DNA from 4 places in the Clostridium sp. CM027 genome. Region 2 is predicted to be linked to each of the others. Evidence: riboswitches for the same ligand, from Rfam matches in the RefSeq annotation. Region 2 holds a riboswitch; each other region holds the start of a gene.

Region 1 (4,365 bases), 840 kb from region 2:
TCCATGTTTTGTAAATATTTCAACGAATTCTTTACGCCCATTTCTCCCACTAATCTAACCGGGATAGTGTTTATAGATATCTCAACTGCATATCTTAAAGATACAGAACCTCTGTATTTAAAATCAACATTAGCGGGACCATTATCAAAGGCTTTGTCTTCATATTCACTAGCGGGAATGTAGCCTTTTTCAAATGCAGGGGTATATGCGATTAATGGCTTTATAGCGGAACCTGGCTGCCTTACACCTAAGAAGGCTCTGTTAAAGGTGTTACCATCTTGGCTTCTACCTCCAACTATAGCTACTACTTCTCCAGTATTATTATCTATAGTAACGCTTGCACCTTGCTTTTCATATAAATCTGTTTTGTTATTGGTGCTTGTATATTGAGCCAAATGACTATCTACTACACTTTGTAATTTTTCTTGTTTTGCAGTATCAATAGATGTATCTATTCTATATCCTCCACTAAGAAGTTGTTTTTCTTTAGACTCATATTCATCATTATACTTAGTGAAATAAGTGTTTCTATCATTATCATTACTAAAAGAATATTTAGAAACGAAACCATTTTGCTCCATTAACTTTAAGGTTGCATTGTGAACAGCATATTGAATATCATAGCTCATAGGTTCAGGTGCTGTACGAGGTTTAATATTTAATTTAATAACTTCTGCTTTTGCTGTATCAAAATCATTTTGTGAAATTTGTTCTAAGCTTAGCATTTTATCTAAGACTAAGTCTCTCCTCTTTATAACATTGTCCAGCTGAGTCACGGGGTTATAAACAGATGGATTATTAGGTATTGAAACAAGCATAGCTATTTGAGATAAATCTAAATCCTTATTATTCTTTTGAAAGTAAAATTGTGAAGCACTTTCAATACTATAGCATCCATTGCCGAAGTTTATATTATTTACATAAAACTCTAATATTTGATCTTTTGAATATCTTTCTTCTAATTTATTTGCTATAACAGACTCTTCCAATTTTCTCGACAAGGTTACGTCAAATGTAAGGAATACATTTCTTGCAAGTTGTTGCGTTATTGTTGAACCACCTTGTACGATAGCTCCCTTGGATTTTATATATACCCAGACAGCTCTCCTTATACCTTTATAATCTATACCACCATGTTTATAAAATCTTTGGTCTTCTATTGAAGTGACAGCTTTACCTACATAGGGATTTAAGTCTGCTTCTTTTGTGTAATAATATGTATTGGTCTTAAATTCTTTTAATAGTTTACCATTAGTATCAAAAAATTGTGTTGGTTTTCGGGTATTAAAGGAGGTTTCGTTTATGGTTTGTGCTATATTGTTAGCATCTTTTATAGTTGCCTCTATTTTAGGCCCATATTTAATATAACCATATCCTAAAGTTATCGTAGCCGATACGAAAATTATTGCAGAAAATATCAATAAACCTTTAACGATTTTTTTCCAAAGTTTCTTTTTAACCGGTGCTGTTTTTATGGGTTCTACATTTTTATTATCATCCATTAATATCTCCTCCTTTTTTTATTATACAAAAAATGTCCAGGGTTAGCCCTAAATGACCACGCTTCATACATACTGTAAAGGGGGGGCTTACTTGGTCGCCATAAGTATTTCCTGTTTTTAGTCCTATATTCAATTGTTATTACTGAATTCTAATACTAGGTCACATAAAAGAGACCTTATGGGTCTCTCTTATACTATTAAAAAAGTGCTTAGTTTATGTGTGTATAATACAATTATTTTACAATTTTGTCAATAACACCAAGTTATATGATGTGATTTCTATTGATGTTAATTATTTCTTATTGGCATTTCAAACATTAGCCATACAATGTATCCTCCTAGAACAATATAATTATTACAATATATTATAACATAAATAATGTAACATGAATATTTATGTTATATATAAAGTATGAACAAAATATATATTATGATGAAACATCATTAGACAGTTGTATGATGTTTGGAGAAGGTGTATATAAAAACTTCTTTACATAGCATTCATATAGTGATATTATAAATCTAATTTAATAAATAAGTTAATTCTCATCAAGAGAGATAGAGGGACTGGCCCGATGACATCTCGGCAACCATCAGACGTATTGTCTGAATAGGTGCTAAATCCTGCGTTAATTTCATTGTAAATTAGCGGAAGATGAGAGAGGTGTCTTTGTAATTTTATACCTCTTTCATCATTATATAATGATGAAAGAGGTTTTTGTTTTTTTGAATAGATGTAAATAAAATTTAATAGTGTCTTATCAAGAGAGGTGGAGGGACTGGCCCTATGAACCCCGACAACCAGTATCATATTATGATACATGGTGTTAATTCCTGCAGCATTGCTGCAAGATAAGAATAAGTTTGGAAGTAGTGCCCAAGTTTATTCTTGGGCTCTATTTTTTTAGAGTGATGTTTAAAGAAAGGATCAAAAGGTAAAGATGAATTATAAGAAATGAAAAGGAGAAGGGATATCATGATTAAAGTTCGAGGTGTAAGTAAAAGTTTTTCAGGGGTTAAAGTGTTAAATGATGTTTCATTTACAGTGGAGGAGGGTGATATTTATGGTGTTATTGGTCACAGTGGAGCTGGTAAATCCACTTTACTTAGATGCTTTAATGGGCTTGAAACCTATGATACAGGTACCATTAATATAATGGAAAAAGGGGTGAAACAGCTAAGTTTGAAAGAACTTCGCGAGTTTAGGAAAAATGTAGGCATAATATTTCAAAGTTTTAATCTTATTAACAGTAAAAATGTTTTTGAAAACATAGCATTTCCACTAGAAATATGGGGAAACGATAAAAATTTTATTAAAAAAAGAGTAGATAGCTTAATAGAGTTAGTAGGACTTAAGGATAAAGCAAACACCAATGTAAAACAACTTAGCGGAGGGCAGAAGCAAAGAGTTGGAATTGCAAGAGCGCTTTCACTTAATCCGAAAATATTACTTTGTGATGAAGCTACCTCTGCACTAGATCCTAAAACTACAAAATCTATATTAGAGCTTTTAAGAGCTATCAATAACAAATTTAATATAACAATTATTGTAGTTACCCATCAGATGGAAGTGGTCAAAGAAATTTGTAATAAATTTATTCTTTTAGAAGGAGGGGAAATTAAAAGCCATGGCATTACCGATGAACTATTTATTAGGCCAACAAAGGAAATGCAAACACTTATGGGAGAGGAAGAATTACTGCCTAGCACTGGATATAACATTAAAATATTTTTTACAAAGGAAATTACCCAGAGTTGCCTTATAACATCAATTGCCAGGGAGTTAAATATTGATTTTTCAATAGTATGGGGCAGGCTTGAAAAATTTAGGGATAACGTAATGGGAAGTCTCATAATAAATGCAAGTAAAGAGAATAAGAAGAAGATATTAAATTATTTAGATGAAAAATCTATAGAGTGGGAGCTCATTAATTATTCTGTGCAGCTTGAGAAGCACAAGGGAGAGAGTATAAATGCTATTTAAAGATATTTTATTACCTGCACTAAAAGAAACTATATATATGGTAACATTATCCACGATTTTTACAGTTATTTTAGGGTTTATTTCAGCAGTAGGATTAATTATAACTGGACCTATTGGCCTAAGGCCAAACACTTTAATCTATAAAATCTTAAATTTAGTAATAAATGTACTTAGGTCTTTTCCGTTTATTATACTAATGATATCTATATTCCCTTTAACTAAGCTTATAGTTGGAACAACAATAGGTACTAATGCAGCTATAGTTCCTCTAACGCTTGGTGCAGCACCTTTTGCTGCAAGAATAATAGAATCTGCACTTTTAGAAGTGGATTATGGAATTGTTGAAGCAGCTAAGTCATTTGGTGCAAAAACCTATCAAATTATATTTAAGGTTATGTTAAAAGAGGCAATGCCGTCTATAGTTCTTGGAGTTACGTTAACAATAATAAACATTATAGGTTACTCAGCTATGGCTGGGACAATTGGTGGAGGGGGACTTGGAGATGTAGCCGTAAAATATGGTTACTATAGATTTAAGTCAGATATCATGATATACACTGTAATTATATTAATTGCAGTTGTGCAAGTAATTCAAGCCTTAGGAAATATATTGTACAGAAAAATGATTAAATAAGTTTTGAATTATAAAAATATTAAAAGAAAAATAAGAGGAGGAAATTAAAAATGAAAAAAATATTAAGCATATTATTAACAATAGTTGTGATTTTTACACTGAGTGGATGTGGAGCAAAAAAAGAGGCGGATGTAACTGAGAAAAAAATCATTAAAGTAGGTGCGTCACCAGTGCCTCATAAAGAAATATTAGAGGCTATAAAGCCGATTCTCGCAAAAGAGGGATATACTCTCGAAATAGTAGAA
Region 2 (4,365 bases):
GGCTGTAAGGCTCTCATTAATCTCGCGTATTATTGGAATTCCACCAGCCACACTTGCTTCATAATAAAACAATACGTTTTCTTTCTCCGCTGTTTTAAATAACTCTTCGCCCCAGTTCGCGATAACTAATTTATTAGCAGTTACAATATGTTTTTTAGATTTCATTGCGCGTATCATATACTCTTTAGATTTATCGCATCCACCAATAAGTTCAACCACAATTTTTATACTTTCATCATTTATAATATCATCAATGTTATCTGTTAATAGGCCATTAGGTGCTTTGATATCTCTTTTTTTATTTATATCTTTTACAAGTATTTTAGCAACTTCTATTTCATAATTTGAACGTTTCATTATTTCTTTTCTATTTTCGTGAAGTATTTTCCATACACCCGTCCCAACATTTCCAAAACCTAAAATCGCTATTTTTACCTTTTTCATAATAGTTTTCCTTTCTAAACTTTAAAGTTATTCCTCCGTCATCTAAGGTGATGGAGGAATATAGTTAGGAACAAGACCTTATTTTGAAACCAGCTGCCAAAGAATTATTGACTTTTTATTGAACTGATTTTTCTAGAGCTTGCGTCAAATCGTATATAATGTCGTCGATACCCTCAACGCCAATTGAAAGTCTTATCAAATCTGAAGTAACTCCAGCAGATTTTTGCTCCTCTGCATTAAGCTCTGCATGAGTTGTACTTGAGGGGTGAATTACTAGAGATTTTGCATCTGCAACATTTGCAAGCAGCGAAAATAATTCTACATTATTAATAAATTTTTTTCCAGCTTCAAGGCCACCTTTTATTCCAAAAGTGAATATTGATCCTGCTCCTTTTGGTAGGTATTTTTTAGCTAAATCTTTGTATCTGCTCCCCTCAAGTTCAGGATAATTTACCCATGAAACATTTGGATGCTTACTCAAAAATTCAACAACTTTCCTAGCGTTTGTTACATGTCTCTCAACTCTTAACGATAATGATTCCAAACCTTGAAGAAATAAAAATGCACTTTGAGGGCTAAGCGTCGCACCGGTGTTTCTTAAAAGTTGAACTCTAGCTTTTAAAGCAAATGCTGGAGCACCTAAATTAGCATATACTATTCCATTATAGCTTTTATCCGGAGTTGTAAAATCAGGGAATTTACCGCTAGCGGCCCAATCAAATTTACCAGCATCAACTATAATTCCACCAATAGTAGTTCCATGTCCTCCAATGAACTTTGTTGCTGAATGAATAATTACATCTGCACCATACTCAATTGGACGGCAAAGGAAGGGAGTTGCAAAGGTATTGTCAATAATAAGGGGTATTTTATTTTCATGAGCAATATCCGCTACTGCCTCTATATCTAGAACATTTATTTTTGGGTTTCCCATTGTTTCAGCATAAAGTGCTTTTGTTTTATTCGAGATAGCTTTTCTAAAATTTTCAGGATCATCTGGATCAACAAATGTTACGTTAATTCCAAGTTTTCTAAGAGTAACATTAAATAGTTCATAAGTACCACCATATAGAGTGCTTGCAGCTACTATTTCATCGCCTGAATTTGCTACATTAAGTATTGCATAGAATGTTGCAGCTATTCCTGAAGCTGTAGCAAGTCCTGCTACTCCGCCTTCGAGAGCGGCTACTCTTTTTTCAAAAACGTCTGTAGTTGGGTTCATTATTCTTGAATATATATTTCCTTCTTCTTTTAATTGAAATAAATTTGCTGCATGATCTGCATTTTTAAAAACAAAAGATGATGTTTGATAAATTGGGACTGCTCTCGAGCCTGTAGTAGGGTCTGGAACCTGCCCTGCATGTACCTGTAATGTTTCAAAACTTAATTTTCGCTCACTCATATTAATTTCTCCTTTTATAATTATTTTTCAAAAAAAAGCTGCTCTCCTATAAGGAAAGCAGCATGATTAATTTTATTAAACAATAAAATTGTATCATAAAATTTGCTATCGTCCTTATCTTTCAGATTTTACAATCTGATGGAATTGACACCATTGCACTTCTTTTAAAAATGCTGGTTGTCGGGCATCATCGGGCCAGTCCCTCTGCCGCTCTGGATAAGTTATATTTAGTTGTTAGTATTTAGTACATTATTTATTTAGATTTTTGGGGAAGAAAAAAAGCTACTTTCCTATAAGGAAAGTAGCAATAGTTAACTTTAATAAACAATAAAATTGTATCATAAAATTTGCTAACATCCTTATCTTTCAGATTTTACAATCTGCAGGAATTGACACCACTACATTCGAATAAGAATGCTGGTTGTCGGGCTTCATCGGACCAGTTCCTCTGCCACTCTGGATAAGTTGTATTCAGTTATTAGTATTTAGTATATTACTCATAAAAACAATTGTCAATACTTTTTTAAAAGATAAAATTATTTTAATTATGCCCTTTTATAATACTATATGCTGCACTGAACATACCAAATAAAATGCCAACGATAGGGAATATAATCCAATTAATGTGCCATAGATTAAAAACTAATCCACTGACAAGGAAGATACAGATTGCTAATGGCCATACGATAGCAGCAACTGCACCAATAAGTTTATTATCTTCAGTTTTTTCTTTTGAAAAGTCACCAATCTGTAAAAGAATACTAAAACTCTGCTTAATATTTCCAAAATATATAAAGAGGAAAACGGCAATAGCAATCATCACAAGTAAAACAACTACTCCGTAGCTAGATGCATTGTCGCCAAAAGCAGATGATACAAAAAGTGCAACTGGTGATATGACACATATGCACACACCTGTTATTACAGATATCATATGGGTTGATGCAAAAGCATTATTTTTTTGATTTACAATTACTTTTACATGAGGAGGCAAATCAAAACCGCTTTGTAGATACTTGTATTTTTCTAGCTTTATACCGGAATAAATGAATAAAGCTATAGCAGGTACAAGTAGAATAAATAGTGGAATAATACCAAACATATCGCTGAAATTTTTTGAAATACCTTTACCGAGAATGCCATTATCTACGAGAGTGGTAATTAATATTAATATAGCCGTTGCTACAATACATAAAGAAACACCAATACCCAACAATAAGCCAGATCTCTTTTTTTCAGCCATAAAATTATCTGCATCTTCCTGTGTAATGGTTTTAAGTTTAACATCATCTTTCATATGTTCGATGCCGAGTTCATCAATTAATTCGTCAATATTGCCAAATTCTGAAATTACAATACCAATGGCCTCATTTTCTGATTTTCCATCATTCTTATTCTCGTTATATTTTTCTTCCATATTCCATAATAAATCGTTTTTTAATTTGACCGTCTGATTTGTTCTTGGTAGGACTTTAAACATATTATCTAAATAATTTTTTATAGTTTCCATTTTAATCCCTCTCCTTAATAAATTTATTAATAACTTCTTTTGTTAAGCTCCATTCTTCACATTTTTCTTTATAGTAGGTTAAACCTACGGGGGTGATTTTATAATATGTGCGTCTTTTACCAAAGGTTTCGTCTTTATAGAAAGATTCGATATATCCATTCTTCTCAAGACGGTTGAATGCTGAATAGAGTGTGGTCTCTTTCATAACATACTTCTCCTCTGATAATTTTCTGATGTTTTTTGATATTTCATACCCGTAGGATTCGCCATCTTGAAGCATAAAAAGAATAATCGTATCATTATATCCTCGAATTACATCGCTGCTTATCAAATTATATCCTCCTTTAATTTTACTGCATCTGTAGTACCTTGTCTGTCGTAGTAATTTAAGAATAACACAATTACTACGACAGGTAAAGCATTTTTTAAAACTTGCATAGATGTCATATTACAGTAAGTTTTGAAGATGGTACCTTATAGATTATTATGATAAACTATATACAGTAATAATTAGATTGGAAGGAATGGTGAGTTATGGACATAATATTTTTATTAAAAGCAATTATAATAGCAATAGTAGAAGGGGTAACTGAATTTATCCCAGTATCGTCTACAGGACATATGATATTGATTGGATGGGCAATTGGGTTTGAGGGAGAGTTTGTAAAGATGTTTCAAGTTGTAATCCAACTTGGAGCAATAATGGCAGTGGTTGTTTTGTATTGGGAGAAGATTAGCGAAAGTATAATAGAATTTTTTAAGTTTATATTTACTAAAGGAAAAGAGGGAAAGAAAGGATTCAGATTTGGGATAAATGTTATTACGGCATCTATTCCAATGGGAATTGCAGGAGTAGTATTATACGATAAAATAAAACTATTGTTTACACCAGAGGCTGTTATAGTAGGATTCATAGTTGGTGGATTATTGTTACTAATAATCGAGAAGAGAGTTAGAAACAGGGATCATAAAGTAGAAAATATAGATAGCATAACGCCTATACAATCAT
Region 3 (4,365 bases), 180 kb from region 2:
GTTCAAGATCGAAGACTGCTACAATAAAAAAAACTGCCCCAGTTAAACCAGCAACTGCAGTTGAACCCGTTAAACCGGCTGAACCCGCTCAAACCTCTTCGATACCCGCTTTTGACAAGACTGCTGTTATGAAGGCTTCAGGAAAGAGTGTTCCAGTTTTAATGTACCATTCAATTGACTACGAAAAAGATAATCCTATTCGTCTTCCTGTTAAAAGATTTGAGGAGCAACTAAAATATTTAAAAGATAATGGTTATTATACTATTACACTTACAAATTTATATGAATATCTTATTAAGGATATACCAATACCTGAAAAATCCATAGTTCTTACTTTTGATGATGGTTATGAAGATAATTATACGGATATGTTCCCTGTTTTGAAAAAGTATAATTTTAAAGCAACAATTTTTGTTATTACTGGTAGTATTGATAAAAGTCCTAACTATATGACTTCGAAACAGCTTGTGGAAATGGAAAAATATGGAGTGGAAATAGGGAGTCATACCGTAAAGCATGAAAATTTAAAAGAGATGCCTAAGGATAAGCAACTAGAAACTTTAGTTAAATCTAAAAAAGATTTGGAAAAAATATTAAATAAACAAATAAAATTCTTTTCCTACCCTTATGGTGGATACAGCAAAACTTCAATTGAGGCTGTACGAGAAGCAGGGTATACAATGGCTTTTAGTACTGACGGCAGATGGTCTTCCAAAGAGGATGGTATACTTTCCTTACATAGGGTATATATAAGTTCATTCCATGACATGGAAGAATTTAAGAAACGTATTTCTAATACAGATTAAATTTTAATAAAGTTCAATATTTAGAGTTGGGTCCCTAAGTTACTAGGGGCCCAACTTTTATATGTATTATTCTAGGTACACCAAATTGTAAGGTGTCTCCTGATAAACATAATAATTTAACCAGTTTAAAAAAAGCAAACTTGAGTGACCTCTCCATTTTACGATAGGTATTTTTAATGGATCGTCTTTTGGATAATAATTTTTGGGGACATTTATATTTAAGCCGTTTGCTATATCCCTGTCATATTCATTTTTTAATGTTAATGGATCATACTCTGAATGCCCGGTTATAAAAATTTGTCTTCCCTTTTTTGCTGATACAATGTAAATGCCTGATTCCTCAGATTCTGATAAAATTTCAAGCTCATCTATTTTATCAATATCAACTTTTCTTATTTCAGTATGTCTTGAATGTGGAACATAAAATTCATCATCAAATCCACTCAAAAGTTTAACGTTTTGCTTTGTTATTTTATGTTTAAACACTCCAAATACTTTACTATCAAGTTTATGTTTTTGCACTCCGTAATGATAATGAAGCCCTGCTTGAGCACCCCAACAAATATGCAAGGTAGAGTATACATTGTGAACACTCCATTCCATAATTTTTTTAAGCTCCTCCCAGTAATCCACTTCTTCAAAGGGAATACTTTCAATTGGCGCTCCAGTTATTATCATTCCATCAAATCTAGAATTCTTTATTTCTTCAAAAGTGTTATAAAATTTAATTAAATGTTCCTGCGATATATTTTTACATGCATGGCTTGCAGGGTGAAGAAGAACTATATCAATCTGTAGTGGAGAGTTCCCAAGAAGTCTTAAAATTTGTGTTTCAGTATCGATTTTTGTTGGCATAAGGTTTAAAATCACAATTTTTAAAGGCCGAATATCTTGGTGAAATGCGCAGTCTTCTGTAATAGTAAAAATGTTCTCTTTATTTAAAGTTTTAAACGCTGGAAGATTGTCAGGTATTTTTATTGGCATTTGCATCCTCCTTGTAATTAGGCATCTTATAAAAAAAAGCTGCTTTCCTATAAGGAAAGCAGCGTGATTAACTTTAATAAACAATAAAATTGTATTATAAAATTTGCTATCGTCCTTATCTTTCAGATTTTATAATCTGATGGAATTGACACCATTGCACTCCACTTAAGAATGCTGGTTGTCGGGCATCATCGGGCCAGTCCCTCTGCCGCTCTGGATAAGTTGTATTCAGTTGTTATTGCTTAGTATATTACTCGTAAAAGCAATTGTCAATAGGTAAAAATGTCTTTGTTTTATTTTTGACAATATTGAACATATGTGTTACGATTGCTACTGTTCATCGGAGGGTATATAGATAATTATATGCTGGATAAGATGGTTGGATAAAGCCAACTTCCTTATCCAGCATTTTTTTATTTTAGGAGGCACATATTATGACACAACAGAACATTTTAACAGAAGGAAAGGTTATTATGAAACAAGAGAATACTTTAACAGAGGGTAAGGTTATCCCAACGCTTTTAAAATTTGCATTTCCGTTTCTATTAGCAAGCTTGTTGCAAGCACTCTATGGTGCAGCTGATTTGTTGGTTGTTGGACAGTTTGATAATTCGGCGCAAGTTTCTGCTGTGGCAACAGGAAGCCAGATTATGCAGACAATCACAAGCGTTATCCTTGGATTAACAACTGGAGGTACTATTTTAATTGGCAACTATTTGGGTGCAAAAAAATATAAAGATATTGCAGAGTCAGTTGGAACTATCATTTGTACATTTGGTATAATAGCAGCTGTGTTGACTGTAATTATGGTGGTAATGACAGGTACTATTACAAATTTAATGAATACGCCAACAGAGGCATTTAAATACACAAAAGAATATATTTTTATCTGTTCTTGTGGTATTCCATTTATTATAGGGTACAATGCGTTGAGTGGTATTCTGCGAGGGCTAGGCAATTCAAAAGCACCATTATTCTTTATTGCGGTAGCTTGCGTAACTAATATTATGGTAGATTTAATATTAGTGGGTGGGTTCCATATGGGGGCGCCAGGAGCTGCAATTGCTACTATAGCTGCTCAAGCTATAAGCTTCATAATTGGGGTGCTGTATATAAAAAAGATAGGTTTTAACTTTGAGTTTCATCGTAGTCATATTAGGATTGAAGCAGGAAAAGCAAAGAAGGTATTTAAGCTAGGATTACCAATAGCATTACAGGATGGTTTAATTAATATTTCTTTTATAATAATTACAGCAGTTATTAATGTAATGGGACTTACTGCTTCTGCATCTGTAGGTGTTGTCGAAAAAATAATTGTATTTACAATGCTTCCAACGATTGCATTTGCTTCAGCAATTGCAGCGATGACAGCTCAGAATATGGGGGCAGGAAAGAAGGAAAGAGCAAAACAATGTTTGTATATAGGCACGGGATGCTCATTAATATTAGGAATAATATGTTATGCATATGCACAATGGAATCCAACATCGCTTACAGCATTGTTTTCTAGGGATACAGCGGTCATAGAAACAGCTGCATTATATATTAAATCATACAGCATCGATTGCATTTTGGTATGCTTTGTATTTTGTATGAACTCGTTTTTTAGTGGTTGTGGTAATTCGTTATTTCCAATGATTCACAGTTTAATTGCTACATTTATCATTCGTATACCGTTATCTTTTGTTTTAAGTAAAATAGTAGGTATGACTCTATATGAAATTGGATTTGCTTCTCCTCTTGCAACATTCGCATCACTTGTAATGTGTATAATCTACATGAAATCAGGTAAATGGAATAATAATAAAATTATTTATTGAGGAAATTATATAATATAATGTGAAAAGCAAAAAAATGATTTCTGTGCACAACACAGAAATCATCTTTTTGATTCAGCATAGACTTATTTAAAATTTTTATTTGTAAAGGGTATATTTTTATTTAAATATTTCTTTTCATAGTGGCTATACATAAACCAGGCAACAGCCGCAAAAAATATCGGGCCACCTATACTCCAAAGTGTTATGCTCAATTTTCCTTCCAGTGCTGGTTGTATTATTGAGAAGAAGTTTGCAAATCCAACAGTGAACATAACAACTATTGTCCATATTAGTGCACTTCTTTCAGTTTTGAATATTTCAAAAGGCTTAATAATATCTTTGTTTTTCTTAAATGGTGCAAAAGCAAAAGCTATAAACATGTATGGAAGAGTCATAGCTACATTAGTCATAGCTACTAATACAACGAAGAAACCTGACATATTCTCTCCACCAAAGGATACAAGAGCAATAATAACACAAACTATTGTAGCTTGAATCCACATAGCCCTTTGAGGCATTCCATTTTTCATTTCTGCCATTTTCCCAGGCCATAATTTAGCTGGAGTACCTTCAATTAATTGTTTTAATGGAGAAAACATTAATGTAAAGAATGCACCGGCTAAAGCTAAGAACATTGAAAGCCCAACGAATCTAGCTACTCCATGCGCCAAAGCTAAACATGTTGCTTCGCTTGCACCGAATGCGCTACCAAGAGAATATCCTAGGTTACTCATTACTACATAACCAACATTACC
Region 4 (4,365 bases), 170 kb from region 2:
CCGTAACCCCAAGAATATTTTTAGATTCTTGGTATAATTTGTTTAACGGCATATAAGTATTTCCCATAGCGCAAAATTCATTTACCACATAATTAATTCCACTTTGTATTCTGAAAGGCGACTCTTTGTCAATGCCTAAACTTTGTGCTATCTTATCTGCAATTTTAAATCCTACTCCAGAAATGGTTTCAGTTAACACATAAGGATTATCCTGTACTACCTTTATAGAGTCTCCTCCATATTTTTTATAAATTTTCACACATTGGTTAGGTGTTACTCCATATGTTTGAAGAAATATCATTATATTTTTAACTTCTCGTTGCTTAGAATATGATTCAAAAATTAATTGAATCTTTTTTTGTCCTACACCATCAATCTCTTTTAATCTTTCAATTTCATTATCTAATATATTCATGGTGTTTTCACCAAAGTGCTGTACAATTTTTTTAGCAGTTATTGGTCCAATTCCTTGAATAACTCCTGAAGCTAAATATTTTTCTATACCTTCAAGTGAACTAGGTATTATTTCCTCACATTGTATTATTCTAAATTGCTTGCCAAATTGAGGATGAGTAACCCACTCCCCCGTTAATTTCAGGTTCTGCCCTTCACTTATATATGGCACAATGCCTACCACAGTTATCTGCTTTTTATTATCATTCAAATGAGCAATTATATATCCATTTTCTTCATTATGAAATACTACATCTTCGATTATCCCTTGTATTTCCGGCATAAAATCTCTCCTATTTATAAATTCATATAATAACATTAATAATAATATTATTAGCAATAATATTATTATTAATGTTATTATATCATATGTATTTTACATCTCTTATGTTCAGTATACCCCTATCTTAGGTTTTATCAAAATACTACTTAATAATCACATGCACTAAAAAGGGATAACAATTAATAATTGTTATCCCTTTTTTTATATTATACGTACTTTTTTATTTCATCAACCTTGTTTAGTTTTTCCCATGAAAGATCTAAATCAATTCTTCCAAAATGTCCATAGGCAGCTACTTGTTTATAAACAGGTCTTCTTAGTTCTAATTCTCTTATAATTACAGCTGGCCTTAAATCAAATACTTTTTCAACTATTTGAACTATTTTATCATCGTCAATTTTTCCTGTTCCGAAAGTTTCGACCTCTATAGATACCGGTTTAGCTACACCTATAGCATAAGCTAACTGAATTTCCAATTTATCTGAAACTCCTGCAGCAACTAAATTTTTAGCAACCCATCTTGCAGCATATGCAGCGGATCTATCAACTTTTGTTGCATCCTTTCCTGAGAATGCTCCACCTCCATGTCTTCCATATCCACCATAAGTATCTACTATTATTTTTCTTCCTGTTAAACCAGAGTCTCCTTGCGGTCCTCCAATTACAAATCTGCCTGTAGGATTTATATAATATTTAGTATTTTCATCTAATAATCCACTTGGAACTACAGGTTTTATTACATGCTCTTTTAAATCATTTTCAATTTGATCATGAGTTGCTTCTTCTGCATGTTGAGTTGAAATAACAATAGTATCTATTCTTACTGGCTTATTATCTTCATACTCTACAGTAACTTGAGTCTTTCCGTCCGGTCTTAAGTAATCTAATGTGCCATTTTTTCTTACTTCGCTTAACTTTCTTGCTAATCTGTGAGCCATAGCAATTGGTAGTGGCATGTATTCTGGTGTCTCATTAGTTGCAAATCCAAACATCATGCCTTGATCACCAGCACCTATTGCGTCAACCTTATCAATCTCGCCTGCTTTAGATTCTAATGCCTCATCTACTCCCATAGCTATATCTGTTGATTGTTCATTAATAGACGTAAGTACAGCGCATGTGCTAGCATCAAACCCGTATTTTGCTCTAGTATATCCTATGCCTTCAATGGTATTCCTAACAACCTTAGGAACATCTACATAACAACTAGTTGTTATCTCTCCCATTACTAAAACCATTCCTGTAGTAACCGCTGTTTCACAAGCAACCCTAGCATAAGGATCTTGCTCTAAAATAGCATCAAGTACAGCATCTGAAATTTGGTCACAAATTTTGTCTGGATGTCCTTCTGTAACGGATTCTGATGTAAATAATCTTTTCATTATAATTCTCCCTTCTATTCTCTAAAATTTCCCTATAAAAAAATAAAACCTCTTCCAAATATAAGAAGAGGTGATTTAATCATCTCCCTTATCTTGCAGATTATAACTGCAGGAATTGGCACCATGGTGCATTGCACCGGTTGCCGGGTTTCATAGGGCCTTTTTCCCTCCACCTCTCTTGATAAGAGTTATCAATTATTAACTTTTAATTATAATACCATATGCATTCTATGGTGTCAACAGAATCTAAACCCTGTAAAAAATAAAAAAAGACATCTATAGATGTCTTTTGGTGGAGGAGGACGGATTCGAACCATCGAAACATTACGTAACAGATTTACAGTCTGCCCCCTTTGGCCACTCGGGAACTCCTCCATATGTGGAGCTGGCAATAGGAATTGAACCTACAACCTGCTGATTACAAGTCAGCTGCTCTACCGTTGAGCCATGCCAGCATGCATTTTATTCTATTTTAAAAAGATTATTATGGTGGGAACAACAGGGTTCGAACCTGTGACCCTCTGCTTGTAAGGCAGATGCTCTCCCAGCTGAGCTATGCTCCCATAATTTATTGTAAACCATAATTTATTGTAAACCATTATAAATGGTGGAGGAGGACGGATTCGAACCATCGAAACATTACGTAACAGATTTACAGTCTGCCCCCTTTGGCCACTCGGGAACTCCTCCACTTATGGAGCTGGCAATAGGAATTGAACCTACAACCTGCTGATTACAAGTCAGCTGCTCTACCGTTGAGCCATGCCAGCATATTATGTTTTATCATTTTGCCGTTTTACCGTTTTACCGTGTCGACAAGAATTATTATACAACTTTAATTAATTAATTTCAAGTCTATTATCCTTTAATAAACGACTTCTTCTCTCCATAACTATACTATTCGCATATTTGCTTAATATTAAGCATTGATACAACTTACTATTTGCACAAATAATTTATTATATTTTTTATTTGGTTTTCCTTCATATAGTTAATATACTTATATATCATTTTTTAATTAATCATTTTTTTATTCTTTATTATAATAATACACGGGATTTATTCATATAAATTATTCATAGGAAACTAATAATTTTTCCCCAGCGCAATACAAGGAGGTATATTTCTTGAGTAAAGCTAAAACCCATTATAAAGATCCTTTAGCATACTATACACTTTCTAATTTTCTAAAAGACTATATTGACAAAAATACTTTAGTTGTTTGCATAGGTACCGATAGATGTATAGGCGATTGTCTAGGTCCTTTAGTTGGTACACTTTTAAAAAATAGTTCCTTTCCATTACCTGTATATGGCACTATAGATAATCCAATTCATGCCTTAAACATAGATAGTAAATTATCTAAAATAAATGCATTGCACCCAAATTGTACTATAATAGGTGTAGATGCTTGTTTAGGAGACATTTCAAATATTGGAGAACTCCAAGCTAGAAATTATCCAATTCATCCTGGCAAAGGTGTAGGGAAAACCCTTCCTAAGGTAGGCACTCTTTCATTAATAGGTATAGTAGATTCAAGTGATGATAGTGAATTATTTACAAATAGAAACATAAGATTGAGCTTGGTAATGGATATTGCTAATGTTTTAAGCAGATCCCTCTTGCATTCATACTATTTGCACTCCCTTACCAATGAAGAAAATAATTTGAGCCCTGTTTAACATGCTTTAATTAGTTTTAAATAATTATCCACAATTTAAACTTACAAATCTTATATAATATAAAAATAAGCAATGCAATTAAACTAATAATTGTATTGCTTATTTTTATAGCTTGCTTATACTTTTTATTCTGTTAAGCATAATTCTCTTCCATTGAATGAATTATCTAACTTATCCATATAATCCAATACTTTACCTGTTCCGAGTGCTACGCATGAAATCGGATCCTCCGCTAGATATACCGGAACTTTAGTAACCTCTTGTATGAGCTTACCTAAGCCTTTTAACAATGCACCTCCACCAGTCATAACTATACCTTTATCAGCTATATCTGCTGAAAGCTCAGGTGGTGTTTTTTCTAATACGGAATGTGCACATCCTGCTATTAAATATACCGCCTCTTTTAAAGCTTCTCTCATTTCTTCTGATGATACTTCTAAATTCTTAGGAAGACCTGTAATTAAATCTCTCCCTCTTATCTCCATGCTTGTCTTTTCTTCTTGTTTATAAGCACAACCTATGTTGATTTTTAAATCCTCTGCAGTCCTCTCACCAATCATTAATT

Evidence for each region. Region 2 has a riboswitch for S-adenosylmethionine ahead of KTC92_RS10385 (O-acetylhomoserine aminocarboxypropyltransferase/cysteine synthase family protein). Riboswitches for the same ligand answer to the same signal wherever they lie in the genome.
Region 1: another riboswitch for S-adenosylmethionine. It lies ahead of KTC92_RS14405 (methionine ABC transporter ATP-binding protein); the one in region 2 lies ahead of KTC92_RS10385 (O-acetylhomoserine aminocarboxypropyltransferase/cysteine synthase family protein).
Region 3: another riboswitch for S-adenosylmethionine. It lies ahead of metA (homoserine O-succinyltransferase); the one in region 2 lies ahead of KTC92_RS10385 (O-acetylhomoserine aminocarboxypropyltransferase/cysteine synthase family protein).
Region 4: another riboswitch for S-adenosylmethionine. It lies ahead of metK (methionine adenosyltransferase); the one in region 2 lies ahead of KTC92_RS10385 (O-acetylhomoserine aminocarboxypropyltransferase/cysteine synthase family protein).

What each region holds. Positions count from the first base shown of each region.
Region 1 covers NZ_CP077725.1:3,016,884-3,021,248, forward strand. The annotation lists gene KTC92_RS14400 (transglycosylase domain-containing protein) at 1-1,502, opposite strand, end outside; SAM riboswitch class I at 2,046-2,164, shown strand; SAM riboswitch class I at 2,258-2,361, shown strand; gene KTC92_RS14405 (methionine ABC transporter ATP-binding protein) at 2,479-3,486, shown strand; gene KTC92_RS14410 (methionine ABC transporter permease) at 3,476-4,120, shown strand; gene KTC92_RS14415 (MetQ/NlpA family ABC transporter substrate-binding protein) at 4,171-4,365, shown strand, end outside.
Region 2 covers NZ_CP077725.1:2,179,095-2,183,459, reverse strand. The annotation lists gene KTC92_RS10390 (homoserine dehydrogenase) at 1-444, opposite strand, end outside; gene KTC92_RS10385 (O-acetylhomoserine aminocarboxypropyltransferase/cysteine synthase family protein) at 560-1,846, opposite strand; SAM riboswitch class I at 1,958-2,069, opposite strand; SAM riboswitch class I at 2,203-2,313, opposite strand; gene KTC92_RS10380 (permease prefix domain 1-containing protein) at 2,388-3,356, opposite strand; gene KTC92_RS10375 (PadR family transcriptional regulator) at 3,358-3,687, opposite strand; gene KTC92_RS10370 (undecaprenyl-diphosphate phosphatase) at 3,891-4,365, shown strand, end outside.
Region 3 covers NZ_CP077725.1:2,000,747-2,005,111, reverse strand. The annotation lists gene KTC92_RS09460 (polysaccharide deacetylase family protein) at 1-806, shown strand, start outside; gene metA (homoserine O-succinyltransferase) at 873-1,790, opposite strand; SAM riboswitch class I at 1,903-2,014, opposite strand; gene KTC92_RS09450 (MATE family efflux transporter) at 2,225-3,610, shown strand; gene yjeM (glutamate/gamma-aminobutyrate family transporter YjeM) at 3,694-4,365, opposite strand, start outside.
Region 4 covers NZ_CP077725.1:2,349,387-2,353,751, forward strand. The annotation lists gene KTC92_RS11095 (ATP-dependent RecD-like DNA helicase) at 1-736, opposite strand, end outside; gene metK (methionine adenosyltransferase) at 943-2,118, opposite strand; SAM riboswitch class I at 2,204-2,306, opposite strand; tRNA gene KTC92_RS11105 (tRNA-Tyr) at 2,409-2,493, opposite strand; tRNA gene KTC92_RS11110 (tRNA-Thr) at 2,499-2,573, opposite strand; tRNA gene KTC92_RS11115 (tRNA-Val) at 2,606-2,681, opposite strand; tRNA gene KTC92_RS11120 (tRNA-Tyr) at 2,724-2,808, opposite strand; tRNA gene KTC92_RS11125 (tRNA-Thr) at 2,814-2,888, opposite strand; gene yyaC (spore protease YyaC) at 3,246-3,800, shown strand; gene KTC92_RS11135 (rod shape-determining protein) at 3,926-4,365, opposite strand, start outside.